DNA from 4 places in the Chitinophaga pendula genome. Region 3 is predicted to be linked to each of the others. Evidence: riboswitches for the same ligand, from Rfam matches in the RefSeq annotation. Region 3 holds a riboswitch; each other region holds the start of a gene.

Region 1 (7,572 bases), 1.4 Mb from region 3:
ACAGCTCTTTGATATTAGAGGGGATCTCTGGTATTTGCTGGATGGAACCGTTGGCGGCAATGATCTTGTTTTTCATGTCGTTGTCCCACAATCCTAATTCCACCAGGTCTTTCAGTAAGTGTTTATTCACCACTACGAATTCGCCACTCAGTACGCGGCGGGTGTAGATATTGGAGGTGTAAGGTTCAAAGCACTCGTTGTTACCAAGGATCTGAGAGGTAGAAGCGGTAGGCATAGGAGCGAGCAGCAGGGAGTTGCGAACGCCATGTTCTATTACTTCAGCTCTTAATGTTTCCCAGTCCCAGCGAGAGGTAGGTGTTACATCCCACATATCGAATTGAAATATACCTTTAGAGATGGGTGATCCGGGGAATGTATCGTAGTGGCCATCTACTTTTGCCAGGTCTTTGGAGGCGGTCATGGCAGCGAAGTAGATCGTTTCGAATATCTCTTTGTTCAGTTGTTTGGCCTCTTCGCTTTCGAATGGATAGCGCATGAGGATAAAGGCATCTGCCAGGCCTTGTACACCGAGTCCGATGGGACGGTGACGTAGGTTACTGTAGCGGGCTTCATCAACCGGGTAGTAGTTGTTGTCGATGATTTTGTTGAGGTTACGGGTAGCCTGGTAGGTTACATCGTATAATGCTTGATGATCGAAGTGACCATCTACCACAAAGCGAGGTAGTGCGAGGGATGCCAGGTTACATACTGCTACTTCGTTTGCATCGGTATATTCTATGATCTCTGTACAGAGATTAGAACTTTTGATGGTGCCGAGGTTCTGCTGGTTGGATTTACGGTTGGCAGAGTCTTTATACAGCAGGTATGGTGTTCCTGTTTCGATTTGTGCATCGAGGATGGCGAACCAAAGGTCTTGTGCTTTTACAGTTTTGCGTGCGCGGCCTTCCTGTTCGTATTGTGCATAGAGTTTCTCAAATTCTGCACCCCATGTTTCGTGCAGTCCTGGTGCTTCGTGTGGACAGAACAGGGACCATTCGCCATTGGATTCTACTCTCTGCATAAACAGATCGGGTACCCATAAGGCGAAGAAGAGATCGCGTGCACGCATTTCTTCTTTACCGTGGTTTTTACGGAGGTCGAGGAATTCGAACACGTCTGCATGCCAGGGTTCGAGGTAGATGGCAAAAGCACCTTTACGTTTACCACCACCCTGGTCTACATAGCGGGCGGTGTCATTAAATACACGCAGCATGGGAATGATACCATTGGAGGTACCGTTGGTGCCGCTGATATAGGAACCGGTGGCCCGGATGTTGTGAATGCTTAAGCCGATACCGCCAGCGCTTTGAGATATCTTGGCTGTTTGTTTGAGGGTATCGTAGATACCTTCGATGCTATCATCCTTCATGGTGAGGAGGAAGCAGGACGACATCTGTGGTTTAGGTGTGCCGGCGTTAAAGAGGGTGGGGGTCGCATGCGTGAACCAGCGTTCGCTCATGAGATTGTAAGTTTTGATAGCAGCATCAATATCATCTTTATGGATACCTACGGCTACGCGCATGAACATGTGCTGAGGGCGTTCTGCTACTTTACCATCTAATTTGAGGAGGTAGGAACGTTCCAGGGTTTTGAAGCCAAAGTAGTCGAAAGCGAAATCACGATCGTAGATGATGTTAGAGTCCAGTATTTCCGCATTTTTACGGATCACTTCGTATACATCGTCTGATAACAGCGCTGCTGGTTTATTTATCTTCGGATCGATGTAGTCATACAGTTTTTTCATGGTCTTAGAGAAAGACTTCACTGTATTTTTATGCAAGTTACTTACTGCAATGCGGGAGGCCAGCAATGCATAGTCCGGATGTTTGGTTGTGAGGGAGGCGGCTGTTTCTGCAGCCAGGTTGTCCAGTTCTGTGGTCGTTACGCCATCATATAAACCCTGAATCACTTTCTTGGCCACGTCTATTGCGTCTACATATTCCGCATTAAAGCCATAGCACAGCTTTTCTATGCGGGCGGTGATCTTATCAAATTTCACCGCTTCTTTTCTTCCGTCTCTTTTGATTACGAACATGGGAAGTGAATTTATTAGGTTAGTAATTAAGTATATGGAATCCGGAAGGTATTTATTCCGGGCAGGATATATATTAGAAGTCTTCTTCCAGGCTGAAGGTCTGGGTTTCTTTATTCCCCATTACACCCGCTTTCTGGTAGTCGCCCACACGTTTTTCGAAGAAGTTGGTTTTACCCTGGAGTGAGATCATCTCCATGAAATCGAATGGATTGGAAGCGTTAAATATTTTATCGTATCCCAGTTCTTTGAGCCATCTGTCAGCAACGAATTCGATGTACTGTTGCATGAGCCGGCTATTCATACCGATAAGGTCTACGGGTAGTGCATCTGTAATAAATTCTTTTTCGATGTTCACGGCATCCATGATGATGGCATGTACGGCTTCCTGGGTCAATTTATTTTCGAGCATGCTGTACAGGAGGCACGCAAATTCGCAATGGAGACCTTCATCACGGCTGATGAGTTCGTTGGAGAATGTCAGCCCTGGCATTAATCCTCTCTTTTTAAGCCAGAAGATGGAGCAGAAGCTACCGCTAAAGAAGATACCCTCTACGGCGGCGAAGGCGACGAGGCGTTCGGCAAAATTGCCATTTTCGATCCAGCGCAGTGCCCACTCAGCTTTTTTCTTTACAGCAGGTACGGTATCGATGGCATGGAACAGTCTATCTTTTTCTGCAGGATCTTTCACATAGGTATCGATCAGCAGGGCGTAAGTTTCGGAGTGTATGTTCTCCATCATGATCTGGAAACCGTAGAAGCAGCGCGCTTCCGGTATTTGTACTTCGCTCATGAAGTTGACGGCGAGGTTTTCATTTACGATACCGTCGCTAGCTGCAAAAAAAGCAAGTACATGTGATATGAAGTGGCGTTCGCCATCGTTGAGGTTCGCCCAATCTTTCAGATCTCCGCTCAGGTCAATCTCTTCCGCTGTCCAGAAACTGGCCTCGTGACGTTTATATGTTTCCCAAATTTTAGGGTAATTAATTGGCAACAACACAAAACGGTCTTTATTCTCTTTCAACAAGATTTCATTCTCGTAATTCATATGCAGCGATTTTAAATATTTGAATTCTTTTTCCTGTCCCTATTGTTGGCGGATCCTGGAGACACGAAGGCTGACAACTATCTTGTGGGAGAGAGCAGTGTCACTTTCGCCAATACCCTGATACGCGAAGGTTTTGACAAATATGTTGCGTTGGCAGGTATGCTGGCTTTCCGTTATTACAACTTTCCCCTTTTCAAGATAGAAAACGGTGATTTTCAGGTAATATCAGGTTGAATTTGCGGCTTCAACCTCTTCCTGGTATATGGAAGTGGATCACAGTAGCGCGTCTGCCCGTGATTTTCACACGGTTCCCCCCATTAATCCCGGGTTTGCGCGCCCGGGAACCAATGCAACAAAGTCAAGAACTGCTACAAATGTACAGACCTGCGATTGCGTGAGCAGATTTAATTGCTCACAGCCTGTGGAAAAATGATGTAGGTAAAAATAGAACAATCCGGAAGATGTGCAGGGGTGGGCATTTCGTGTCAAGATACCCTACAGCGGTTGAAGATTATTAGAAATATTACTATTTTATTACTTGTTTTCGGAATGGTATATTAATTGTAAATGTTGTTAATTAAATTAATACATTAATAGTTCAGACCTATATTTATGTCATATTTTTTAAATATACGTGTCGTTTTGACGAGTGGAAATATTTTTAATAAGGGTTGCTGAGACCGGCTTGTTTTTTTGGACTTCCGGCTTTTCAGGTTTTCGGAATCTTAGACAAATTTTATGTCAGCTATTTTATTAAAGGATATAAAAAAATATTACGGGGATACACTTGCCTTGGATATAGGGCATTTATCACTGGATGAGGGCATCTATTGGGTACAGGGGGGGAATGGCGCCGGTAAGACTACCTGGTTGAAGGTGATGGCAGGTTTGCTTTCCTTCCGGGGGGAGATCCTCTTACAAGGAGCCGTGAGTAGCCTTCATCATCCGGTTGCTTACCGGCGGAAGGTCAACTATGGAGAGGCGGAGCCGTTGTATCCAGGGTTTCTGACGGGCAGGGAGTTATTACGGTTGTACCTGAGTACCAAGGGTGGAGATGCTGACCGCATTCTGGAATTGGGGGCGGCGATGGGGGTAAATGATTTTTTGTTACGCCCGGTCAGTACGTATTCCAGTGGTATGTTAAAAAAGTTGTCCTTATTACTAAGTTTTACGGGAGTTCCTTCGTTGATATTATTGGATGAGCCGTTGATCACGCTAGACGTACAGACGATCCCATTATTATATGATATGATCAGGGAGTGGCGTGAGGAGTATGGTGTCACTTTTTGTATTACTTCTCATCAGGTGATTGCGGAAACGGAGTTTGCTGTAAATGGAACGCTCCTGGTGGAGAACCGTCAGGTGCGGATAATCGGATGAGAAAAAAATGAAAGGTATGTTTGAGTCATTTCGTTTGTTGAGTAAGATATTTACAAGTCGTTTCTATATTACGAATACCGGCTTTTTTCTGCTGCTGTTCTACCTGTTATTTGGGGTGGTGGAAGGTGGACAACTATTGCAATATCACGTGGGGTTAATGAAAGGATTTCTGCAGCACCGGGGCTTTTTGTTGGTGGTATTGGGATTATGGTTGTTGTATAACGGAAAGTGTCTGTATTTTATATTAAAGACGATACAGACACCTGGGTATGGTTTTCTCTATCCTGTGATAGGGTCTTTGTCAAGATGGCGAAGATATATACTCTGGTGTTCAATACAGATCACTATTTACTTTCCGGTACTTGTTTATGCCGGAATTTCAGCAGGGGTGGCCGCAAAGATGGGATTGTCGGGTACTGCGTTCTTATTGTTGCTATTCAATATACTGATGTGTATACTACCGGTGGCGATATACGATAGAAAACTGTGGCGTCCCGAGTTGGCTGATTTTACCGGTCATTTTCAGCAATGGTTAAACCGGCGTTGGGTAAGGCCATTTTCGCTGTATTACATATTTGAGTTACTGACGAATCATACCCGGATGTTGCTGAGTACAAAAGTATTTTCAGGTGCTATATTATTGTTGACCTTTATGTTAATGCGCACAACGGTTTATGATGATCGGGTAGTGCTGTGTGGTGTATTGTTGAGTTGCATCATTCATACGGGCGTGATATTTTATCACCGTTTTTTTGAGGACCAGTATCTGCAGTTCACGCGTAACCTGCCGATGCAGTTGGCACAAAGATACCTGCAGCTTTCGTTCACTTATTTCTTTCTTTTTCTGCCTGAATACCTGTTGATCGTAGTGAATACCTGGCGATTCGCGGGGGTATTGCCATTGTTAGGAATATTGTTTTTTGCACATTCGTTGTTACTGCTATTCCGTTGTCTGATGTATTTTCCCCGTTTTAATCCTGATCTACATTTGCGGTGGGCACTGGCTGTTTCTTTTGTAGTGTTGTTCCTGGTGTTGGGATATTGGTACCTGCTTACCGCATTGGTGTTACAGTTGGTAGCATTGTGGATATTTATACGGCGTTACGACAAGTATGAGCCGTTGAATGCTGCTATTATCTGATCTCGTTTTTATATGGTGATCGATACCTGCTTAAATAACAGGCAGGTATCGATCAGGTTATTATTGTTTATCACTTAATGTGGCCAGGGCATGTAATAGTACCGGAATCTGTTTGCTGGTGGTTTCATCAGTCAGGGTACCTTCTTCATTGAATTTCTGCTGAGCGGCGCTGATCATGATCTCTGGTTTGTTAACCACATTGGCATTGAGGCAGACTAATACCTGTCTGAGGTGATATTGCATACGGGCTGTGCCCAAAGTGCCTATACTGGCGCCCATAATAGCTACTGCTTTTCTGTCCAGCGGTTTTGCCGCATGGCGGGATAATACATCGATAACATTTTTGAGACCGCCTGGTATGGAATAATTATACTCCGGAGATACGATCAATAAGCCGTTGGAGGCGATTATTTTCTGTGCTAATTCTTCCGCAGCTGCCGGATATGCTGCAGCGTGAATGTCCGTATTATATATCGGAATATCGCTGATATCCACCTGTTCTATCGTAATGTTTGCTGGTGCTAATTGTTGGGCAGCTTTGAGTGCGAAGGTATTGAATGAGCCTTTACGGAGGCTACCGGAGATAGCAATAAAATGGTAATTCTTTTCAGCAGTCATGAATGTAAACTATTTAGGATCGCTGCAAATATATAAAAAGTAGCAGGAGTGGATGCAGAGGAGAAGCAGCGTGTTAATGAAGCGTTAATGCCTCCCTGTAACACGGATTATTAATTATTTTAGCGTTCTAAGAATGCTTCTAATTGACATGGTATCCCGCACTGCAAAGTGTGGGATACCTATTTCAGAACAATGATATCAGGTTATTATCTGTTGATGGGCCCGTATATCCTTATACTATGATGCGAATAATACGAACTGTCCTTAATCATTAATGTTATGACCCGGTTAGCTCAGTGTTTTCTACATAGCGGGAATCGCTTGTAGTTGTTGCTTATTTGATTGTTTATGAAGATGATCGAATTTCCTGTTTAAATGTGATTGTCATTTTTAAGGCATCTTATGGAGATGTCATTGAATGAATTTTCCTATTCAAAATAATCATGCCAGATGATACCAGATATGTCATTGCTTTATTATCCTATGGAGGATACCAATAGTTTATTTGCTAATGAGATCGAGTTACAGATGACCCGTTGGATTGATGAGTACGAGCTTCCAGACTCTCTTTCGGAAAAGTACAAGCGTTCGCGTTTCGGAGATCTCACCACCCGTTTTTTTCCCCATGCCCGCAGGGAGGTATTGGAGGCAGGAGCACTACATATGCTGGTGTTTTTTGCTTTTGATGACTTATATGCCGGTAAACAATTAGATGAGTTGCGCGCCGCCTGTGAGGAGGCCATTGGCTACCTGGAAGGGTATATGTCGCCACGCAACCGGCATGTAGTCGTCGAACAGTTCGGTTTGCTGCGGGAGTATCTGTTGCCGATGTCTTCTGCGGAATGGATGTCGAGGTATATACAACATGTACGGCAGTACTTCGACGCGATGCTGACTGAAGCCTTTCTGGCAGGGGCTGCTATCTATCCCAGTGCGGATTATTATAAAATATTACGGGAAAACCTGGTCGGGCTATATCAGTTAGTTGATTTTGTAGAGTTGGAGATTGGGTTGATTCTGCCACCGACATTGGTTGCTCATCCCTTTACCAGGAAGTTGCGGCAATTGGCAGTATTGATCATGAGTTGGTGTAATGACTATTACTCGGCATTGAAGGAAATGAAGGATGGAGAGTTGATGAACCTGGTGTTGATTATATGCCAGGAGCAGGGTTGTACGCTGGAGGCTGCTTACGACCAGGTAATATCCTTACATAATCAGCAGATGGATGTTTTTATGCGCATGTGTAATAATCTGCCAGCCTTATTCAAGCAGGACGAAGGGTATCTGCGTTATGTTGCACATTTACAATTGATGGTGGGTGGACATAAGACATGGACGGAACATACCTTC
Region 2 (7,572 bases), 2.7 Mb from region 3:
GGCGGTTGAGTTCGCGGCATTCCTGCTCGAGGATGCCGGTGCGCACCTGTATGCCGGCGGCGGTCATTTTCTCGATACCTTTGCCTGCTACTTTGGAAAAGGTATCTACACAACCGATGACCACCTGTGGAATACGTTCATGGACGATCAGGTCTGCACAGGGAGGTGTCTTACCAAAATGAGCACAAGGCTCCAGGCTCACATACATTGTAGACAAGGGGATCAGCAACCGGTCTTCCGGCGTTACGCTATGTACACAGTTGACTTCCGCATGGGCTTGCCCATATTGGCGATGATATCCCTCTCCTATGATACGACCTTCATGCACCAGCACAGCGCCTACCATTGGGTTAGGTGCGGCATGTCCGGCCCCCAGTTTTGCCAGGGTGATGCAGCGGCGCATAAATATTTCGTCAGTGATATGGTCCATGGTAGCAAACACTATATTTTTGCAAAAATATCGTTTCAGCCGCTATTTTCCTTTGACTATTAATTCCTTGCAAGCTATTACCATGACCATTCAAGCCGCTTTTGCCTATATAATACACACGATCAGCCCCTTGTACGACAACCGGGAAGCGGCCAATATCGCACATATCGTCATGGAACATATAACGGGTATGAGCCGGCTGGACCGTGTCGTATATAAAGACCGGCCGCTGGAAGCACCGCAGCAACAGCAGCTAGAGACGGCCTTGCAGGCATTGCTCCGTAAAGAGCCGGTACAGTATGTTACCGGCAGCAGCTGGTTTTACGGGCTGGAGTTCACTGTTAGCCCGGATGTATTGATCCCCCGCCCGGAAACGGAAGAGCTGGTATCCTGGATAGTGGAAGAGCTGCAGACCGCCGGCCGGGAGACGGCCCATGTGCTGGACATCGGCACCGGCAGCGGATGTATTCCCATTGCCATCAAAAAGGAATGCCCTTCCGCTACGGTATGGGCCATTGATGTAAGCGTTGGCGCACTGGAGATAGCGGCGCTGAATGCTTCTAAACTCCAACAGGCCGTTCATTTTGAAAAGGTCAATATACTGGAGGAAACGGCCGTGGAAAACCTACCCTTGTTTGATGTGATCGTCAGCAATCCACCTTATATACGGCAGGAAGAACAGGCGGATATGCAACAGCAGGTATGGGGATTTGAGCCTGCGCTGGCACTGTTTGTACCCGATCAGGACCCCTTGTTATTTTACCGGCATATCGGAGCACTGGCGCAGCACAAACTACAGGCCGGGGGCACGCTTTATTTTGAGATCAACGAAGCATATGGTCAGGAAGTGATTACACTGCTAACTGCCCAAGGCTTCCGGGAGCCAACGCTGCGGAAGGATATCTTCGGAAAGGACCGGATGGTGAAGGCCTTCAGATAGTGCTATGCTAGCCTGCTACGACAGTTTATATAAGCGGGCTAGTTTACCATCAACAAACATATCCTGATCGTAAGCAAAGCCGCATTTCAACAATACCTGTTGAGAGGCCTTGTTGCCCGGATCGGTGAGCGCGATGATACCCGGGTGTTTTAACTGATGAACAGCGTATTCCAATGCTCCTTTCACTAACTCGGTCGCATATCCTTTACCCCAGCTTCCCTTTTCGAGCGCATATCCCAATTCGAGTTCCGGTCGGCCTTGCAGGGGCCGTATCATCAGCATACCGATAAAGGCTGCATTGAGCCTGTCTTCTACTATCCAGCGGCCATAGGCAGGAAAGATCTCATAGTTCAATATATTTTCCAGCAGGAAGAGATCAGAATCTTCGCGTTTTTGCACCGGGCGGATGAACTGCATGACTTCGGGGTCTCCGTTGATCCGGAACCAATAATCCCCATCGGTGGGGGTCAGCTGTCTGATCCTGAGTCGGGGGGTGGTGAAGATGTCCATTTGTATTGAATAAATGCTAAAATAAAAAAAAGGAACCAGTTGGTTCCTTTTATATATCAGCTATTACCAGTGATTAGTCTTTGCGGAGGGGATTGGCGGTGGCGAGTACTACTTTAGCCCCTATCTCCCTGGCTACTTCCATGACCTTGACGATATCTTCGACAGGCACGGATTTTTCGGCATTGATAACGATAGTAGGGTCTACCTGTTCTCTTACGAGAGCGGGTACCAGCATTTGTTTAAGGCTCTCGAAGGGTACCCTGTTGGTCCCTACGAAGAACTCGCGTTTATCATTGATGCTGACTACTACGGTCTGTTTTGCCTTGGTATTGCTTTTCGCCTTGGGCAGTGTGAGTTTGATCACGTTAGGATTAGCCAGCGTAGATACGATGAGGAAGAACAGCAGTAATATGAACAAGATATCGTTCAATGCTGAGTTGTGCATTTCCACATGCCGTTTGCCTCTCCTGCTGCGTAAGTTCATACGTTCTGTCGTTAAGCGTTAAAATTAGAAAGCGGTGAAGGATCGTTAGCGGGTTGGCTCCTGCAGCACATCGATAAACTCTGCAGAGGAGGACTCCATTTTATTGATCACTTTATCTATCTGTGCATTCAGGAAGCTATAACCGATGAAGGCAATGATACCGATGATAAGACCGGTAGCGGAGGTGATCATCTTCACATAGATACCACCGGCGATCGTACCCAGAGTAATATCGGAGGTGATGGAGATATTGAAGAACGTCTGGATCATACCGGCGATAGTACCTAGGAACCCGAACATGGGAGCGATACCTGCGATGATAGAGAGAATGACCAGGTTCTTTTCCATCTTGTATATTTCCAGTTTACCCACATTTTCCATAGACTTTTCAATGTTGTCAATGGGCTTGCCGATACGTTGTATACCTTTATCGATCATGCGGGCGATGGCACCGGAGGTATTTTTAGCGAGGGAGCGGGCACCTTGTATATTGCCGGTGGTGATATGATCCCGGATCATCGGCATGAAGTTGTCTTCCAGTTTACCTGCTTTGGCGATAGCGAGGTAACGCTCTACAAAAACGTATACTGCTGCCAGGGAGAGTACAGCTAATGGTATCATCAGCACACCACCTTTCGAAAGCATATCCAGCAGTTTCATTTCCTGGGCAGCGCCGGTAGCAGCAGTGGCTGCATGTGCTACAGTGTCTGCTTTTGGCGCCAGCAGAGTATCCTGCAGTAAAGTAACAAGTCCTAAGAGCATGAATAAAATTTTAACCCTGCAAAAGTATTAATTTCAGAAGCAATAATAGGGTAAGGTACTAATAAAATAGTTAAAGTTTAAACGCAATAACCAGCAATTCTAGTACTTAGCTATGCTCTTCCCATATTTGTGCCAGATAGACGATGGTCTGCACGGCTTTTTGCATGTCCTGTATGCTTACATACTCATGCTTGCTGTGCAAGGCCATTTCCCCTGTGAATATATTCGGACAGGGCAAGCCCAGGAAAGAAAGCCGGGCGCCATCTGTACCACCGCGGATGATCATCTTGAGCGGTGCCACACCAGCTCTTTTCATAGCCTCAGCAGCATAGACGGTCACTTGCGGATGCTTATCCAGTACCTCTTTCATATTACGGTATTGTTCTGTTACCTGGAAAGTAGCGATAGCGGTAGGATACTTGCTCATAACATGTTCCATAAGGCGACGAAGGTAAAACTCATGTCCCTCCAGTTCCGGTGTGGTGAAATCACGGATGATAAAGTCGATCTCGGCTTTTTCAACTATTCCCTGTATACGTACGGGATGAATGAATCCCTGGCGGTTTTCTGTCGTCTCGGGAGACAGTATCTCTTTCGGCAACGCATCTACGATCTCCGACGCTATTTTGATGGCACTTACCAGCTTACCTTTGGCGGATCCCGGATGTGCACTTACCCCTTTTATAGTGATCTTTACGGCATCAGCGGAAAAGTTCTCATCTTCCACTGATCCCCGCTCACCTCCATCCATCGTATAGCCGAAAGAAGCACCCAATCGCTGCATATCCACTTTGTCCACGCCTCTTCCGATCTCTTCATCGGGGGTAAAGAGGATGCGGATCGCGCCATGTTTGATCTCGGGGTGCTGCAGCAGGAAGTGGGCAGCATCCATGATCTCTGCCACGCCTGCCTTGTCATCGGCACCCAGCAGCGTAGTACCACTCGCAGTGATGATATCATCTCCTTTGCGGGAAGCCAGGTAAGGATGTTCGGCTGCACGGATCACCTGTGTGTCGTCATCCGGCAGGATAATATCCGTACCATCGTACTGATGATGGATGATCGGTTTTACATCCTTTCCGCTGCAATCGCTGGAGGTATCGACATGCGAACAGAAACAGATCACAGGTACGGTTTTGTCGGTATTCGCGGGGATGGTAGCATAGACATATCCGTATTCATCCAATACCGCATCTTCGATCCCCATTTCCCGTAGTTCCTGTACTAGCAGGCGGGACAGCTCCTTTTGTTTTTCTGTGCTGGGATAGGTATGGCTCAGCGGATCCGATTCGGTATCTATCTGTACATAGCGGATAAACCGGTCCACTACGGTATATTGGTAATCTGTAAACATTTTACAAACCTAAGGATTTTTTTTGCTGTGCTATCTATCTGCCAGGCGCTAAAGAAAGAGATAACAAAAACAGACAGATAGGACGTGGTACCGGATATTACGCGCTTAAATCCTATATTTGTAATGGTTCTTTACACACTCAATGCTGTTTGCGGTTTCCGGTCTGTGACCGGGATTAAAAAGGAACCGTGTGAAAATCACGGGCTGACGCGCAACTGTAAGTAACCTTTGAAAAAGGTTATGACCAACGATACCCATTATCCCTGTTAGGGATGAGAAGGGTGGTCATAGCCGTTACAAGCCAGGAGACTTGCCGTAAACAAATTGATGTATGCTTCGCGGAAAAAAAGCATTATTCAGGCAATTGGCAGTACTTCCCCCCACAGGCATCGTGTGCCTGTTACTGTTCCATTCCTTTATCCTGCCAGCTCCCTTCGGCAAGTGTACGCGTAGTAATACCGGTATTTTTCACTTAAAACAACCGTACCCGTATGTTAACAAACGTACCAGGCTACCCGCGTATCGGTAGCGGCAGGGAACTAAAAAAAGCCAACGAGGCTTATTGGGCGGGCACAGCTTCCCTCGAAAAACTACAACTTACTGCCCGTCAGCTCCGCCGCCAGAATTGGGAGGCGATGCAGCAGGCCGGTATTGACCTCATCCCTTCCAACGATTTTTCTTACTACGATCAGGTGCTCGATATGTGTCTGATGACGGGTACAATCCCTGCCAGGTTCAAGCCATTACTGGAGCGGCTGGCCAGTCCCCAAAGCCTGGAGCTGTATTTCGCGATGGCCAGGGGCTATCAGAAAAACGGGCTCGACATTACCGCCATGGAGATGACAAAATGGTTTGATACCAACTATCACTATCTGGTCCCCGAATTCGATACTACCCAGCAATACCGGCTGTTAAGCCATAAATGTGTAGAGGAGTTCCGCGAAGCGAAAAGCCTCGGTATCCACACTAAACCGGTAATCATTGGCCCCCTGACATTCCTGTTGCTTGGTAAGATCAAGGATCACTCCCTGCACCTACATAGTTTGCTGGAGCAGTTACTACCAGTATACCTGCAGCTGCTGACCGCACTACAGGAAGCTGGCGCTACCTGGATACAGATCGATGAGCCTTACCTCGCGATGGATCTCAACCCGGCTATACATCAGCTGTATATCAATACTTACAACCGTATCCACCAGGCTATACCTGGTCTGCAACTGTTGATCGCCACCTATTTTGATGCCTTGGGCGACAACCTGGCAACGGCGCTGCAACTACCGGTACAGGCCCTGCATATTGACCTGGTACGCGCACCTCAACAGCTGACCACAGTATTACAACAGCTGCCGGCTGGTATGCAACTGTCGCTGGGTGTGGTAGATGGCCGTAACATATGGAAAAATGATTATCAGCTATCACTCGCATTGATCAACGAAGCTGTGCAAGCAATCGGCCAGGATCGTGTATGGATCAGCAGCGCTTGCTCCTTACTCCATACTCCCTACGATCTGGATTTGGAACAAGACGAACAGGTATTGACAAGGGAGATCAAACACTGGATGGCATTTGCAAAACAGAAGCTGCATGAGATCGCTGACCTGGCACAGATTGCTACCGGCAACAACACCTCGCTGGCGGCTAATATGGCAGCGATGCAAGCAAAGCAGCATTCTCCGCTGATCCACAAACCTGCAGTAAAAGCGCGGGTAGCAGCACTGGACGAATCGCATGCTACCCGTAAGAGCCCATTCCATGTAAGGCAGGAATCGCAGGAAGTAGCCTTTCAATTGCCGCTGTTCCCCACCACAACCATCGGTTCTTTCCCGCAGACGGCAGAGATCCGTCAGCTACGTGCACAGCTGAAAAAAGGCACTATCTCTTCCGAAGAATATCATCAGCGGATCAAAGCAGCGATCGCCGAGACCGTGAAATGGCAGGAAAGCCTGCACCTGGATGTACTGGTGCATGGCGAATTTGAGCGTAATGATATGGTGGAATATTTCGGCGAGCAGCTGGAAGGTTTTGTATTCACCCAAAACGGATGGGTACAGAGCTACGGCAGCCGTTGTGTAAAACCACCCATTATTTACGGCGATGTGCAACGTACACATCCGATGACAGTAGCCTGGAGCAGCTATGCCCAATCGCTCACCAAAAAGCCCATGAAGGGAATGCTGACAGGGCCTGTCACCATCCTGCAATGGTCTTTCGTACGCAATGACCAACCCCGTGCAGATACAACTTTCCAGATAGCACTGGCTATCCGCGATGAAGTTTCTGATCTCGAAAAAGCCGGTATTAGAGTGATACAGGTAGATGAACCTGCTGTAAGAGAAGGCTTACCATTAAGAAGAGCCAATTGGGATGCCTATCTGCAATGGGCAGTACAGGCATTCCGTATTGCTGTTTGTAGCGTACTGGATGATACACAGATCCATACTCACATGTGTTATGCTGAGTTCAATGACATCATTGACAGCATCGCTGCAATGGATGCGGATGTTATCACGATCGAGACCTCCCGCTCTCAGATGGAACTGCTGGAAGCATTCGCCCGCTTCAAGTATCCTAACGAGATCGGCCCTGGCGTATATGATATCCACTCTCCCCGTGTACCAACAGTAGAAGAAATGTCCAGCTTACTACAGAAAGCCAGCACACTGCTGCCGGCCCGTAACATCTGGGTAAATCCCGACTGTGGATTGAAGACCCGTAACTGGCCGGAAACAGAGCAATCCCTCCGTAACATGGTGGCTGCCGCTGTTCAAAGCAGAAGCGCGGTATTAGTGAACTAGGCCCCATAACAGCTTCCTCTTTTTTGCGGCTATATATCGTCGTAATAAGAGGAAGCTTTTGCTGACCGTTTGACCTGCTGAAAAACATACTGCCGATTAATACTTAAATTTGCACATTATGGCTGATCATGAAACCGTAAGTTGTCCTCGCTGTGCGGCTACTTTTGAATGCCGCGTAGGCTCTATCCTGCGTTGCCAATGCCAGGAAGTCACCCTGACAATAGCAGAACGGCAGCATATCAGTGAACAATTCAACGGCTGTCTCTGTGCAAATTGTCTGCAAGAGATCAAAAACAA
Region 3 (7,572 bases):
CTGGTTACCCGTACTGTCCAAAGTAACTACAGACCCATCCGCTAATGTTAATAATGCCTTGCTGCCGCCTGGCCGGCCGACAGTAACCACGGACTGCTGTGCCAGTTTGGGTGTAATAGATGGGGGACGGGAAATAAGGAAAATACCGACCGTTGATATAAAAATAATAACTGCAGCGGCCGCTACCCAGTTTAGATAAGGGAAAGTATCCATGGGCATGACCTTTTTTTCACTGATCTTCCGTAGTAGCCTGGCTTCAATACGATCGCCAATAGCTTCCGGTACGGTATGTTTTTCGTTCATGGCGCGCTCAAACTCCTGTTTGACAGTATTCAACAGGTGGCGTCTGGAGCCGGCGGTATTAAGATAGGTGAACAAGGCCGCTAACTCTTCCCTATCGCACTCACCATTCAGGTATCGCTGTAATAGCTGCTCGTGGTAATTATCAGGTTGTGGCATATTACGATGGCCTATTGGAAACAACAGGTACTTATATAATATCCGAAAATAAAAAAAGAGGGTACCCCTTATAGCAGTTTTTTTAATAAAAAGTGGAAATTAGCCATATAGCCATCAATATGTCACCATGTCTGTACACATAGTCTTCTATAAAACGCATGCCCAGTACCATATGCTTTTTTACCGCATTACGGGAAATACCTAGTATGGCGGCAGCCTCGTCGTAGCTTTTTCCCTCCTGGCGGCAAAGGTGAAATACTTTCAATCGCTGCGTGGTCAGCTTTGAAAGTGCCTCCTGGAAAAGACGCTCATATTCCCTGGTCCGCACGAGCTCATCGGGTTGCTTCGGATCAATATCCGCAAGCTGTTGATATAATTGCGCGCGCATCTGACTGTCCGTAGCCAGTTTCGTGATAGTTTTAAATACGTGATTACGGGCGATCCGATAAAGATATCCACTGAAAGACAGTTGCGGGTTGATACGCCCCCTGAGCTCCCAAATTTTGAGAAAGACATCATGAACAAGGTCCTCTGCAAGAGAAGGGATCTTACAAAAACGCAACAGATACATATATAAGGAAGGATAATAATGCCGGTAGATGGCTGAAAAAGCCGACTCATCTCCCTCAATCATACGTAATAGTACTTCCTCTTCCATAGACATACGCTCCATACCTTTTGAAAATATTTTTTGATCGCTGGTTATTAATATAGCATGTAAGAGATAGGGAATTAATTGCTAATATGTCTGTAAAGATAGAAAACAGGCAAAGTAAATAAAAGCCGAAAGTATAGCATGAAGATGATATATTTTACAGCTCAGCTGCTGTCGTAACAGAGTCTAAGAATGTTTTGACGGCAGCAGAAAAACGTTCAGGCTGATCCATTTGGAGGCCATGGCCAGCCTCGCTGATTTGTGTAAACAAAAGCCTGGTATTAAGACGTAGCAAATCCTCGGTGACAGCAACTGAAACCACGCCCTTATCTCCAACTACCAGGAGACTTGGAATATCAATAGTACTGACCAATTGTTTATAATCCGGATTGGGTGGCCTAAGAATATCAAACGCAACCATACTGGTTTGAAGTCGCGCCCGGGCGAATAGCTCAATAACTTCCGCTGAACGTTTAGGATGTCTTTTACGGGCATCGGCTATCAACTCGTCCAGTGACATGGAAAGAAATTTACGGTGTTGATCGACAACATCACTATCATAAACTTCACGTTGAAAGTCGGGACTTAGAAACGTTGGATCGGCTAAGATCACTCCTCTTAGTAAATTGGGTTTACGACTTGCCACTAGGGCCGCAGTCATTCCTCCCATGGAGTGTCCTGCCAGAAACGTAGGGGAAAGCTCTAATTTTTCTATTAAACCGGTCACATCATTTGCGAGCTCTTCATATTGATACCCATTGTCAGGAGTACTGGATTTTCCATGCCCCCTGGCATCTGGCATGATCACGTCGTATTCACTTTCAAGAACACGTGCCAGATCAGCCCAGCACTCGCCATTGGCAGTTAGGCCATGAAGCAGGATTAAGGGTGGTTTATTACCTCCTGTTCTTGTATAGTGTATGTGGATATTGTTAGTCGTGCAGACAGCTGTTTGCCAGTTCATCATTTGTTATTTTTTTCTGGTATGCTCGCGACAAATATTTTGTTGAAAACCGCTTATATATGATCTAAGATAACAATAATTGCACTGGTGACTGTTAGCAATACAATTAATTGTGCCATGAAATCTCACTATAAATAAAAAGCCGGCGCTTATTCCAGGCGCGGGCTTTTATTTAACTTTTATGGATATGGCAATATCGCTAAAAAAATATGATATCTATTTACATTTGTCCACCCACGTATCCAGGTTTCGATGTTTAAGAATAGCAGTAAATCCTAATTTCGCAGCTTGCGGACAAAAAGTGGTTTCAAATTTTTGTTGACTGGTATTGTCGGTATATTCGACGGCGAACACGGGTTTGTTCAATCTTGCATATGGTGTCATACGTTCTTGCCAACCTTGTTGAAATGCATCTTCTGTTAATGCCCAATCGAATTTGGACGAATAGTCTGCACTCAGGTCTGCTACGTTCTTTTGTCCGATGGATAGGCCGTTTGCATGGGCTGTAGTGATCAGGTAGTCCATATATTTCCGTGCATCCGACTCTGTAAGTGAAAATCCTGTCACTGTTGCAAAGCCGTCCAGGTTGTCTGGCTCAATGCCATCAAACCCTTTCTGAATGATCATATTAAATCTTGAATTTAACCATGGTTTTAACTTATCGATCTGCCGGATGTCAAGCCATCTTTCTTTTGGCCACTGATCGTATCGTTTACCGATAACTTCCGCAGGAAGTAAGGACGCATCATTCCTGTCGTTTTCCAAGGTACCTACAGATAGATAAGCAATTACCTTATGTCCTTTGGCATGCAGGGAGGCTACCGTGGCAGGACTGGTTGTGAATGCATCAACATCCACCACAGTACCGGAAAAAGTATTATTAGAATTAACGTCATCTAATACCCAATCGAAACTTATGCCGGCAGTTGGCTTCCACCAGGTGGTTTTCCCTCCCGGAAGTGTTGTGCTATCAGTTGGATTAATAATTTCTTCGTTGTCTTGTCCTTTGCTACATGAGGCCGCAAGTACAGCTAGGCTGCATACTAATATCATCTTTTTCCTAACAATCATTATCTGAAATTTAATTACTGCTGATAAACGGAGGTGGCATTGGCATATTGTAAGTCAGTATTCATATGAGACTTATTTAACAACTTTATAACAAAGTCAATACTGGCTTGTAGGTATATCCCCCTAAATAGCACTATGAAAAAAGTGCTAAAATTTGAAAAGATCTTCCGCTCCGATTTAAAAATAGTAAACGGCGAAGGAAAGTCTGTTGTTCGAAGATGTGGAGGGAAATGCCGGGGAAGCTGCGTTGGTGGTTTCCTTATCCAGGGCACCTTATGTTTTTACGCATCTAGGATGATAACGGCTTTGGCTGATGTATGTAATAAAGTATTGAGTACATTCAAAATACAAGCAGCAGTCGTGCTAAAATCGACTGCTACTTGTATACCCTCTACGTTATTTGGGTCTGGAGTAACGTATCAAAGATTTATATTGTGCGTGTTTTTGTTTTCGCACATTACAAAAGTACTATGCGTGCTCCCGATGCTCTTTACTGACCCCAATTTATTGAATACAAAATCCTGGTAATGTTTCATGTCCCTGGCATAAACCTTCAATAAAAAGTCATAGTCGCCGGATATATTGTAACACTCAGTAACCTCCTGTAACCGCATAATGTCGGCAACAAACTGGCTTCCGATGCTTTTGTCATGATGTTTGAGGCGGATATTACAAAAAACGATTAATCCATAGCCGAGTTTTTCGGCATCAACCAAGGCTATATATTTTTTTATATACCCACCAGCTTCCAGCTTTTTTACCCGTTCGAATACTGGTGAAGCAGAAAGATTGACTTTTGCTGCCAACTCTTTGACGGTGATAGTAGAATTTTCACTGAGTAATTTAAGTAGATGTTTATCTGTATCATCTAATTGCTCCATAAAATAATTTTCTTTTTTGGCATAAAATACTCCACTTGGAAAGGTTTATTTCCTTTATTTTTTATAAAAGTAGTTTTTTATTCTGAATTTATGTCACTTTTTAGGATGAGAGGTGTTTATTTGTAGATTTGCTCCGATTTTAGTTCTTTTCATACTTTATCGACCAGAATAGGTTGCTGATGAGAATCAGTATTAAAAGGGAACCGTGTGAAAATCACGGACTGTCGCGCAACTGTAAGTAACGAAAAAGGTTTTTTCCATGTATGTCCACTGTTTGTCATTACAGATGGGAAGGACGGAGAAGATGTTACAAGTCAGGAGACCTGCCCATACTGGAAGGACGATGCTTTCGCGTAATGAAGCAAAGGTCTCATTTTGATGGTGTCTGTCGGCCACATATCTGTGCTCTGACAGGCTATCATATGCCTTTCCCCTGCAAAGCATTGTGAGGTTTGTAAAGACAACTGTAATTGTTTTAACTAAATTTTCAAGGAAAATGCTTACGCAAAACCTGGGCTATCCGCGGATTGGTAGCCAAAGACAACTTAAAAAAGCAAACGAACAGTATTGGGCAGGCAAGATTGACCTGAACGAATTAAAAGACTCTGCACGCAAGATTAGAGAGGAAAACTGGCAAACCCAACTCGATGCGGGTATCGACCTGATCCCCTGCAATGATTTCAGCTTTTATGACCAGGTACTGGACACCAGCCTGATGTTAGGTGTTATCCCTGAGCGCTACGCTCCCGTACTTTCCCAGGTAAAAGCCAACAGCCAAATCGATCTTTACTTTGCAATGGCACGTGGCTACCAGAAAGATGGTCTGGACATCACTGCAATGGAAATGACTAAATGGCTGGACACCAACTATCATTATATCGTACCAGAATTCAAGGCTAACCAGGAATTCCGAATTTTCAATGACAATATTTTTACCACATACCAAGACGCTAAAAAACAAGTGGGACAGAAGGCTAAACCTGTATTGGTAGGTCCGGTAAGTTATTTGCTGTTTGGAAAAGAAAAAGAACAAGGTTTTGAACGTATTGATCTGATCAAAAAAATCGTTCCGGTTTATGTCGCTATCATTAACCGCCTGAAAGAACAGGGCGCAGAATGGATACAGTTGGACGAGCCTAGCCTGGTGCTTGACCTTTCCAAAAAAGATAAAGAAGCATTTGAGTACGCATATCGTGAAATTGCTGCCCAGGTAAGTGGGGTTAAATTATTGGTAGCCACTTATTTCGATGCACTATTAGATAATACCCAACTGGCCGTTAGCCTTCCGGTTAATGCGCTGCATATAGATCTCGTACGTGCTCCTGAGCAACTGGAGGAATTACTGGTATTGATCCCGGGGGGCCTTCAGTTATCGCTCGGCGTTATTGACGGCCGTAATGTCTGGAAGAACGACTACGAAAAATCTTTAGGGTTTATCAATAAGGCAATTGAGCAACTTGGTGAGGATAGGGTGATCATTGCCCCTTCCTGTTCGTTGCTCCATAGCCCGATCGATCTCGACTTGGAGAATACTCTTGATGCTGAGATCAAGAACTGGATGGCTTTTGCAAAACAGAAGCTGACAGAGGTGAGCGAATTAAAACAAATTGTTACCGGAAATGCGGCTTTGCTTGATGCAAATAAAAAAGCTATCGGTAGCAGACGTTCATCTGGCAAGGTACACAAACAAGCAGTGAAAGATCGCGTAGCTGCTATTACTGCTGCCGATGCTTCCCGTAAAAGTGCATTCCCGGTTCGTCAGCAGCTGCACCGTGAGCGCTTCAACCTGCCGGCATTCCCCACTACAACCATCGGTTCATTCCCGCAAACAGACGATATCCGTCAACTTCGTGCTAAATTCAAAAAGGGAGATCTTACTACCGAACAATATGAAAAGGCTATCGAACAGGCGACTATCGACACCATTCGCTGGCAGGAAGAAATAGGTCTGGATGTACTGGTACACGGAGAATTCGAGCGCAATGACATGGTGGAGTACTTTGGAGAACAGTTGGATGGATTCCTGTTTACCAAAAATGGTTGGGTTCAAAGTTATGGTAGCCGCTGCGTAAAGCCTCCTGTTATATTTGGCGACGTTAGCCGTCCAAATGATATGACCGTACGTTGGAGCACTTTTGCCGCAGCGCAAACAGATAAGCCAATGAAAGGCATGCTGACTGGTCCCGTAACCATCCTACAGTGGTCTTTTGTACGTGATGACCAGCCACGTGAAGCAACTACCAAACAGATAGCGCTTGCTATCCGTGATGAAGTAGTTGCACTGGAAAAAGCAGGTATCGGTATTATTCAGATCGATGAAGCGGCGATTCGCGAAGGTTTACCTCTGCGCAAAGCAAAACGCCCGCATTACCTCGACTGGGCGGTAGGCTCATTCCGTATTACCGCCAGTGGAGTAGAAGACAAGACACAGATCCACACCCATATGTGCTACAGCGAGTTCAATGATATTATTGAACATATCGCAGCTATGGATGCCGATGTTATCACCATCGAAACATCCCGCTCGCAAATGGAACTTTTGCAGGCGTTTGCCCATTTCGAGTATCCGAACGAAATCGGACCAGGTGTTTACGATATCCACTCACCTCGTGTGCCTAGTACTGAAGAAATGGCTTCCCTGCTTGCAAAAGCAGCAGACCTGCTGCCCGCTCGTAACCTCTGGGTGAACCCTGACTGTGGGCTGAAGACACGTAAATGGCCAGAAACCAAAGCTGCTCTGGAAAATATGGTGGCTGCGGCTCAACAGGCACGTGAAGAGATCAGCACTGAAAGCCTCGTATAGAATAGCCTGTTTATAAACACAAACACCAGGCATCGGCAAATACCGTTGCCTGGTGTTTTTCAATCGACAAACGAAGAATTTAGCCTGGAATAAATGATAGTACATCTTACCCGCAGGGAAACATTCAACGCCGCACACAAGATGTACCGGGAGGAGTGGAGCCCGGAAAAAAATATGGAAGTGTTTGGAAAATGTGCCAATCCAAACTGGCATGGTCATAATTACAGCCTTTTTATAACCGTTAAGGGCAAAATAAATTACGAAACAGGATATCTGATTGATCTGAAACAACTTAAGGCGATCATAAACGACCACGTGATTGAAAAACTTGATCATAAGAACCTGAACCTGGACGTACCTTTTCTTAAAGGAAAGATGGCAACTACAGAATTGCTTTGCGTAGAAATATTCAATGAGCTGAAAGAGCCGATAGAAAGCAATGGTGGTGTTTTACTTCACTCGGTCAGGCTGCATGAAACAGAAAATAATTATGCGGAATATTTCGGAGAGTAGATATTCCGATAACATATATAAATAGTGAAGAAAGAAAACCCTTTGTATAAACAATAGTCACATCTGGTTATGTTCTTACATAAAATTAAAACCGGCCAATCTGGTATTTTAACTTACGGCATCACTCCACCTAAATCAGACACCAATGCTGAGCGGATTGCGCAGATCGCTGAGAAGACAGTGGCCAGGATCCTGCAACTAGAAATTGATGCACTCGTCGTGTACG
Region 4 (7,572 bases), 2.6 Mb from region 3:
TAGCTGTATTGCATGAAGAAGTTGGTGAGCCAGAGGGTAACGCAGTCTATTACGACGGTTCGGCCTTCGATGGGGAGGGTGCTGACCTGCAGTTGTTCTTCGAAAGTGGTCCATTCTGGACCGCGGTCGTTTTTATGGCGTTGTACTCTTTCGCCGAAGTCCTGGTCCCAGACTTTGGCGGTGGCGACGTATACGGGTTCCGGGGACAGGCGGAGTGCGAGTTCCTGTGCGTACCTGCTTTTTCCGGAGCGTGCTCCGCCGGTGATGAGATAGATCATGATTCGGTCGGCGTTATTATTTAACGTTGATCTGGTAGTCGTATGCCAGTTCGCCGGCTGTATTGAATGCTTTATAGGTCACTCTGTAGTTGCCGGCGGATGGCGGTGTGAAATTATAGGCGGAGTCTACGCTGGCTTTGCGGCTGTTGACGATCCACATGTAGGTCATGCCGGCTGTGCTTTCCAGTTTAGGGTACAGCTGTAATGTTTGGCCTACGTTGATGGTATCTTTTCCGTCTTTGATACCTGAGTCTTTCATTTTAGGAAAGGGGTATGTGGGAACGGTGTTGTTATTGCTTTTACAAGCGAGGAAAGCGGTGGTAATGATTGCTGTGATGGCCAGGTAGCGTTTGATCCCGGATAATTTCATTGCTATATCTTTTTATAAATAGTTATCAGTTAATGCGTTGCTACTTGTTGTGCATACAGGGCTTTATATTTCTGTTGCAAGTGTGAAGGTACGGTAAATATTTCCGGATGGAAAAGGCCGGCCAGTAGTTCTGAGCCATCGACGAGGGTGGCGGCGCTGGGTTGTGTGAACAGGTCGTAGTCGGCGACGAATACGGCGTTGTTTTTTACGGCCTGTAGTTGGTGCCATTCGGGTTTATTGGAAAGTAGTTCGAGTTCCTGGAGGGATCTGTCGACGTTGAAGCCGCAGGGGGCGATGACGAGGACTTCCGGGTTGTACCGGACGATCTTGTCCCAGCTGGTGACGATGGAGTCGCCTGCGGGGTTGGAGAGCATGTCTACGCCGCCTGCGTAGGCGATCTGATAGGGTATCCAGTGTCCGCAGTTGTAGATGGGTGCGATCCATTCGAGGAGCATGACGCTGCGTAGCGGTGCTTTATTGGCGCGGAGGGTATCTACTATTTTATCGAGGCGTTGCTGGAGGGCGGCGAGGTATGTATAGGCTGCTTCTTCGTGACCGAGGGCCTGTGCGATGGTGATGGCGCAGGTGAATACGTCCTGCAGGTTGTTAGGGCTGAGGGCGACGAGTTGTGGTTGTTTGGGCAGTTTATAGATGGCTTGTTGGGTGCAGTGGGTATCGATCTGGCATACTTCGCAGACATCTTGTGTGAAGATGATGTCGGGGGCGATGTTTTCGAGCAAGGGTTCATCTACATAGTAGAGGCTTTTCCCCTGGGCTTTGGAGGCGGAGAAAATGCGATCTATTTCCTGGCTGGAGTAGTTATGTCCTTCCAGTACACAGCGGACGATTTTGGGCTGTTCTGCTGCGATCTGAGGGCATTCGAAGGTAACGCCCTGCAGGAGGTGTTGCAGGCCCATATCGTAGATCATTTGTGTAGCTGCCGGCAGGAAAGAGGAGGCTATCATATGTTGTTGTTTATAATAACTATCCCCGGTTGATGCCGGGGATAGTCACCTGAGTATTAAAATCGCTTAAAGATAGTTAAAATCAGGGAAGCAGGGAGAGGTCGGCGGCGCCGGCTACTTCTGTGGATACTTCGCCGAGGGTGCCATTCATTTTCTGGATGCCGCTTTGCACTTTCACGAAGTCGATGCTGGCGAGGCTCACGGGGTTACCGCTGGCGTTAACGGCCCAGGAGATATCGATTTTATCGCCATCGGGGGTGGAGTCCGCATATCCTGTGATGGTAGGTCCGCCGGCGTAGTTGTCGGGGAGGCGGGTACCACCCAGTGCGTAGGAGTTTACGCCCAGCCAGAGGGGGTAGTAAGAAGCCTGTGTATGCCAGGAGTTGCGCAATACGAGGCCGTTATCGCCGGTGTTGCTGGTCCAGGGTACATCTGCGTTTTGTGGGGAGGGCAGTGTGTAGGTTACTACATAGTTGTGTTTAGTAGCGGTGTTGTTGTAGTAGGAGCCTTTGATCTGGTACCAGGGATCGTCTGCGAGGCCGTTGGCGTTGACATCTCTGGAGACCCATACTACGCCGGGTTCGCTGAAGTAGTTGCCATTGGATTCGAATGCGTTGCCGTAGATGATAAAATCTGTTTTGTTGGCCTGGTTGGTGATGCTGTGATCGAATCCGAAGATGATGTATCCGCCGTATGCGCCGAGGGTTACGATCTTTTGCCAGTTGGCGGGGTCATATACGCCGATAACGTTCTGGGCATCGGACTGGGAGCCATAGGTAGCGTTGATAAACTGGCCAGGTGCTGGTTTGTATTCCAGTACACGTGTTACATAGGGGCTTACTACTCTTTCGGTTTGGGATTTGTTGTTCTGACCGGTGAGGGCAGCAGCGTCGGGGCTGATGGCTTCTTTCTGACAGGCGGCGAAAGTCAGGGCCAGGGCACTGGCTGCGATCAGTACGCTTTTTTTTGTGTTCATACTTTTAGTTTAGAATAATGAAGGAAATATGGATTTGGGTAATTCTGTACAATTTAGTGTTGCACTCCGCAATAGAATGGCGTACCGGGTTTAGTTGGAGTTTAAGGTTTACACAGGGGGTGCGGGTTCGCGTTCACGGCTCCTTTTAGGTGGCAAAGGTATCAGGGGCAGTTGCGGAGTACTGCCCCTGATGTGGTATGGTGCTATTTTCTATAGAAAGCAAATGATGATGCGAAGTCGCCGGATGTTTTAAACCAGTTCTTCTTAGTGCCGGTGGCAGAGAGAACATATACCTGTGTGGGATATACGCCGCCATCGGAGAGGTATATATCGGAGGTAACAGGATCTACTACTATGCCGTAGGGTACTTTGATGGATTTGTCTGTGCCATCGGTGATAAAGTTGTCGGATATCTTTGTTTCGGTAGCGACATTGAATTTGATATAAGTCGGTTTGCTGGTTTCCCAGTTGTAGTTGATGAAGAAGCCGTTGTCGTCCTGGATGGCTATTGCTGTAGCGAGGAAGCCCAGTTTTTTCTTGACTGTTTCGGTTTTGGTATCGAATACGTATACATCGCCCGGTGCTACGACTACGGCGCCTGCGTATTGATCCTGGCCGACGCAATAGATATCGCCATATTTATCTGCTACGAGCCGGCCCATGTTTTTGGTTACGACTACTTTTTTGATCTCTGTCAGGGAGTTGAGGTCGATGACAGAGAGTGTGGAGTCGTACTGGCCAACGGTGCCGGGGGGAGCGTATACGACATCCTGCCAGCCGGCGTTGGCTACGTAGAGTTTATCACCTACTACGGTCATGCCTTCGGGGGTTTTACCGACTTTGATACTTTTTACGATGGAGAGGTTGCCGGTATCAATTACGGTTACGGTGCCATCGTATGCGTTTACGAAGGCTTTGTCTTTATAGAAAGCTACGTAGCGTGGTTGTTTTTTGGGCAGATAGATGGTTTTGATAGATTTTACTGTTTTGGCATCTACTACTTCTACTTTGTTACTATTGTTTACGACGATATACATTTTGCTGCCGTAAACCTTTACGTCCTGTCCTACGTCGCCCAGTTTGTTACCCAGTCTGTTATTGAGTGAGTCTGTTTTGTTGGGGTTTGCGGCGGTGAAGATGTTGAAGCTAAGTCTTTGTTGTTTGAAGTCGAAGTAATCGAGGGTAGCACTGTTGGTACCCATGTTGCCTTCATTGAGGATGTATATGCCTTCATCTACTACGGGAGGTTCCGGGATGGGGGCATCTTTTTTACTACAAGCGGTGACGAAAAGTGCTGCGGCGGTGAAGAGGCTGAGCAGTTTTGCGTGTTGTTTAATAGAATTGTTATTCATACTGTTCAATTTTTAAAATGAGAATGATGCCATGAAGCGGAAATTGCGACCTGGCATCGGGTAGTTGTAGGCGACATCGTAGTACTTGTTCAGGATGTTGTTGAGTTCTGCGGTGAACCGGATGTCTTTGAATTTGCGGGTACGGAGATTGTAAGCGGCTACTATATCTGAAGTATACCACGCGGGCATATAATTTTTCGGCGGGTCTGCGAAGTCGGCAAACCGGTCGCCGACGTAGTTGAATCGGTAGGTCAGTTCCCAGGTGCGCCATTCCAGTCCGAGGTTTACAGCGCCGCTATGTGTGGGCATGTATGGGACGGGGATTGGGTTGTTGATGCCGAAAGAGAGTTCTCTGGCGTGCTGCCAGGTGTAATTGATATCTGTATGGAGGGTGATGGTAGCTGGTAGTTGCCAATCGTTTTTTTGTGTAATGTCGACGCCTTTGATATCTACTTTGCCCAGGTTGATCATGGTCCAGCGGAACATGTTGGCGGTGGGGATGGCGACTATTTTGTCGGTGACGTTGTTGTAGTATGCATCTACCTGGATGGAGAAGTTTTTAAGGGCGCTGGTGGTCATTTTTCTCCAGGTGAGGCCCAGGTTGTATTGTTTGGTATATTCTGGTTTCAGCTTGGCGTTTCCTATCAGGAGGTAGTAGAGATCGTTGAGGGTGGGCATCCGGAAGATGTCTTTATAGAAGGCCCTTATGTAGAACTCTTCGTGTTTCAGAGGTTGATAGGCGATCGATATTGCGGGTGTGAGTATTTGTTTGTTGGGAGCTGCGGTGCCGAACTTCACGGATTCGCTGACGGCGGTACCGAGGAGATTGGCTTGCAGTTCGAGTTGTGGTAGTTTGATGGCGGTGGCGAGGGCGCCGTACCCGGTGTAGCGGGTTGGGAATGCGAATCCTACCTGGGAGCCTTTTACATAGTTGTAGATGAAGTCTCCGCTGAGGGATAGGTCCCACCAGGATTTGATGCTGTATTTGTTGGCCAGGGAGAGGTATAGTTCCTGTTGGGTATACCTGTTGTCCTGGAATTTGGCGGTGTTGAGTACATCCGGGTCGGTGTATCGCATATAGTCGTTAGCGAATTTGGCGTTGACCAGGAGGCTGTATTTGGGGTGGAATGTTTTTTTGTAGTGTGCCTGGATGAAGATGTTGCGGTCTTCCTGTCTTTGTCGGTGGTCGAAGTTATCGACGAGGATATAGCCCGGTAGTCCGCGTTCGGACTGGTAGTGATACAAGCGGAGGGACCAATCGCTGCTATCTTTCATATTGCCGTTGACGGCGGCTTCTACGCGGAAGGCGTTGATATCGGCGTTGGTGCGGGTGAGGGGTGTTTTATCCGCTTCATCTCTTTTGAATTTATAGCGACCGTTGGCGTTGATCCATTCGGTGCTGATGGAGGCGGAGATGCGGTCATTTATTTTTTGCTGCCAGAGGAGGCCGGGGTTCAGGAGGCCGAAGGAGCCGGTTTTGAAGGTAGCTTTGCCATGTATGTTTTCGCCTTTTGCGAAGGAGGGTTTGATGGGTTTGAGGTAGAGGGTGCTGGCGGCGGAGAAGTTGCGGGCGGGGAGGAAGATGTCATTGCTTTGGCCATTGAAGAGGGTGATCATTTCGAGGTTGTCGAGGGAGAATTTGCCCAGGTCGATGCTTCCATTTTGTGGGTTGCCTACTTGGATGCCATCGTAGAATACGCCGACGTGGTTGCTGCCGAGGCTGCGGACGTTGACGGTTTTGAGGCCGCCTATGCCGCCATAATCTTTTATTTGAACGCCGGAGAATGACTTGATGGCATCAGCGACGGAGGTAGCGGTTAGTTTTTTGAGTTGTTCGATGTCGAGTGTTTGTGCGGGGGTAGGGGAGCTGGTGTTGTCCAGCAGGTATTTGGCGTTGACATTGATTTCCCGGAGGTGCCGGGAGGTATCGTTAGGGGTATTTTGAGCAGTCAGCGACTGCGGTATTAGGCAGGCGATGAGAAGTGAGTAGTAGCAACATGCTGTAAGCAAACGTTTCACGTAGCGCATTTTTTGGTATTGACAGACAGCGCTACGGGGAGGGGAAAGTACGTGCCAATCGGGGTACGCTGGGGGGCGTAACCGGGGCTATCGTTGCTTTTCACCCGAAAGCGCTGAAAGTGATTGATATCTGGCAGGTCTTCTGGCTTACTGTTTTGAAGGCCGTCTTCCCACTTTTTGAGGAGCAGTGACTTTATTGGCATTCACTTCCGCTTACGGGCGGAGCAGTATTACAGCTACGGGGATAGCTCCGGATTTGCACCGGATTCCCTTTTAAGATCCAGGTTTGTTGAGGGCCGGGATCACCAGGTATTGGTATGTGTTAAGATACCGGCAGCGAGCCGCCGGTTTGTTATTGTTTATGAATGAGCTGCTGCAGCGGGGTAGCTACGTTGTACGAGTTCGAAACCTCCGAAGAAGAGGATGCTGTACACGAGGTTACCGATGAGCATATTTTTCATGTAAGGGATGGCGAGTGCGAGGCACTTGGCCAGTCCGGCAGCATTTTTTGGGAAAGGCTGGCCGGTGGTGATATCGATGCCATAGAGGAATGGGCCGATATCGGCGATGATCCAGTGGGCTACTACGGCGGCGACAGCTGCGACGAGTACGTTGGTAGCGTTCACTTTGCGGATGATCAGTTGTCCTACGAGGACCATAGCGGCGAAGCTAAGGTATGTCCATATCCATCCGCTATAGAGGAGGCCTTGCATGTGTTCTTTGTAGAACAGTTCCATCATGAGAACGTCGCTGACGAAGAGGGTGAGCAAGGGGAGGATGTATGATTTCCATTTATCGGAGAAGTAGGCGCCGCCGAAGAGGGCCATTGCACCGATGGGGGTGATATTAGAGAATGGAGTGAGTTGTCCGCCATTTAGTACGCGGAGGACGCCGGCTGCCAGGATGAACAGCATCAGGATACTAAATCTTGGATTTAGGTTCTTGATAGACATATCAGATATTTAGGTAGTTTGGTTGGATTAAGTCTGATTATTAGTGTAACAATACTATTGTCAGCAGGCTTAATGTGAGCGCAAACCTACATTTTTTTATCGAAACTCTTTCTTATAAAGCGAAAGGCTGGAGGATATGTGTCCTTCAGCCTTTCATTATCAATGATATATGAAGGTCATCAACCCGGCATACGGGAGATGTACTTATCCATTTCTTTTATTTGGCTTACGAGTTGTTCTGTGGTTGGTTTTTGTGCTTTAGCGCGGCGGAAGAAGTCTTTTGCTGTTTTGAAGTCGCGGCGGCTCATGGCGATGGAGGCCAGTGTGAGCAATGCTGCGGCGGTATTTTCTTTATCGGGGAGGCCCATTCGCACGGCTTTTTTCAGGTTTTGGTCGGCGCCTTTGAGGTCATTTTTCTGATAGGCGATGGTACCTAGCTGGAAGTATTGCATGCCTTCGTATTCTTTCATGGGGCTACCGGACTTGATGCTTTGGCGGATAGTGGCTTCGGCTTTGTCGAGGTCTTTATTATACATGGCCATGTTGCTCTGCATGAAGTAGTATACGGAGCGGATGGGTTTGTAGAGTAGTTTGGGGAATGCTACTTTGTTCATGAGGGCGGTAGCGCGGTCGATGTCGCCGGCTTCTACGGCTTCTTG

Evidence for each region. A riboswitch is a leader RNA that binds a small molecule or an ion and turns the genes downstream of it on or off. The one in region 3 is predicted to bind cobalamin.
Region 1: it holds a riboswitch for cobalamin, as region 3 does, so the genes downstream of both, KTO58_RS17025 (ribonucleoside-diphosphate reductase small subunit) here and metE (5-methyltetrahydropteroyltriglutamate--homocysteine S-methyltransferase) in region 3, are expected to answer to the same signal.
Region 2: it holds a riboswitch for cobalamin, as region 3 does, so the genes downstream of both, metE (5-methyltetrahydropteroyltriglutamate--homocysteine S-methyltransferase) here and metE (5-methyltetrahydropteroyltriglutamate--homocysteine S-methyltransferase) in region 3, are expected to answer to the same signal.
Region 4: it holds a riboswitch for cobalamin, as region 3 does, so the genes downstream of both, KTO58_RS21955 (TonB-dependent receptor) here and metE (5-methyltetrahydropteroyltriglutamate--homocysteine S-methyltransferase) in region 3, are expected to answer to the same signal.

What each region holds. Positions count from the first base shown of each region.
Region 1 is NZ_CP077769.1:4,738,309-4,745,880, reverse strand. Features, by position in the region: gene KTO58_RS17030 (ribonucleoside-diphosphate reductase subunit alpha) at 1-2,035, opposite strand, end outside; gene KTO58_RS17025 (ribonucleoside-diphosphate reductase small subunit) at 2,109-3,080, opposite strand; cobalamin riboswitch at 3,216-3,444, opposite strand; gene KTO58_RS17020 (ABC transporter ATP-binding protein) at 3,819-4,460, shown strand; gene KTO58_RS17015 (hypothetical protein) at 4,477-5,601, shown strand; gene KTO58_RS17010 (NADPH-dependent FMN reductase) at 5,662-6,219, opposite strand; gene KTO58_RS17005 (terpene synthase family protein) at 6,670-7,572, shown strand, end outside.
Region 2 is NZ_CP077769.1:629,479-637,050, reverse strand. Features, by position in the region: gene ribD (bifunctional diaminohydroxyphosphoribosylaminopyrimidine deaminase/5-amino-6-(5-phosphoribosylamino)uracil reductase RibD) at 1-430, opposite strand, end outside; gene prmC (peptide chain release factor N(5)-glutamine methyltransferase) at 450-1,370, shown strand; gene KTO58_RS02555 (GNAT family N-acetyltransferase) at 1,386-1,880, opposite strand; gene KTO58_RS02550 (ExbD/TolR family protein) at 1,954-2,364, opposite strand; gene KTO58_RS02545 (MotA/TolQ/ExbB proton channel family protein) at 2,410-3,126, opposite strand; gene pepT (peptidase T) at 3,233-4,480, opposite strand; cobalamin riboswitch at 4,616-4,812, shown strand; gene metE (5-methyltetrahydropteroyltriglutamate--homocysteine S-methyltransferase) at 4,972-7,275, shown strand; gene KTO58_RS02530 (cysteine-rich CWC family protein) at 7,394-7,572, shown strand, end outside.
Region 3 is NZ_CP077769.1:3,364,991-3,372,562, reverse strand. Features, by position in the region: gene KTO58_RS11725 (FecR family protein) at 1-459, opposite strand, end outside; gene KTO58_RS11720 (RNA polymerase sigma factor) at 542-1,132, opposite strand; gene KTO58_RS11715 (alpha/beta fold hydrolase) at 1,272-2,081, opposite strand; gene KTO58_RS11710 (endo alpha-1,4 polygalactosaminidase) at 2,295-3,149, opposite strand; gene KTO58_RS11705 (Lrp/AsnC family transcriptional regulator) at 3,569-4,030, opposite strand; cobalamin riboswitch at 4,184-4,375, shown strand; gene metE (5-methyltetrahydropteroyltriglutamate--homocysteine S-methyltransferase) at 4,527-6,833, shown strand; gene KTO58_RS11695 (6-pyruvoyl trahydropterin synthase family protein) at 6,927-7,346, shown strand; gene KTO58_RS11690 (methylenetetrahydrofolate reductase) at 7,416-7,572, shown strand, end outside.
Region 4 is NZ_CP077769.1:5,926,696-5,934,267, reverse strand. Features, by position in the region: gene cobU (bifunctional adenosylcobinamide kinase/adenosylcobinamide-phosphate guanylyltransferase) at 1-278, opposite strand, end outside; gene KTO58_RS21975 (PKD-like domain-containing protein) at 295-648, opposite strand; gene KTO58_RS21970 (ABC transporter substrate-binding protein) at 678-1,613, opposite strand; gene KTO58_RS21965 (cell surface protein) at 1,696-2,589, opposite strand; gene KTO58_RS21960 (YncE family protein) at 2,793-3,941, opposite strand; gene KTO58_RS21955 (TonB-dependent receptor) at 3,954-5,960, opposite strand; cobalamin riboswitch at 6,076-6,285, opposite strand; gene KTO58_RS21950 (DUF6580 family putative transport protein) at 6,320-6,913, opposite strand; gene KTO58_RS21945 (tetratricopeptide repeat protein) at 7,093-7,572, opposite strand, start outside.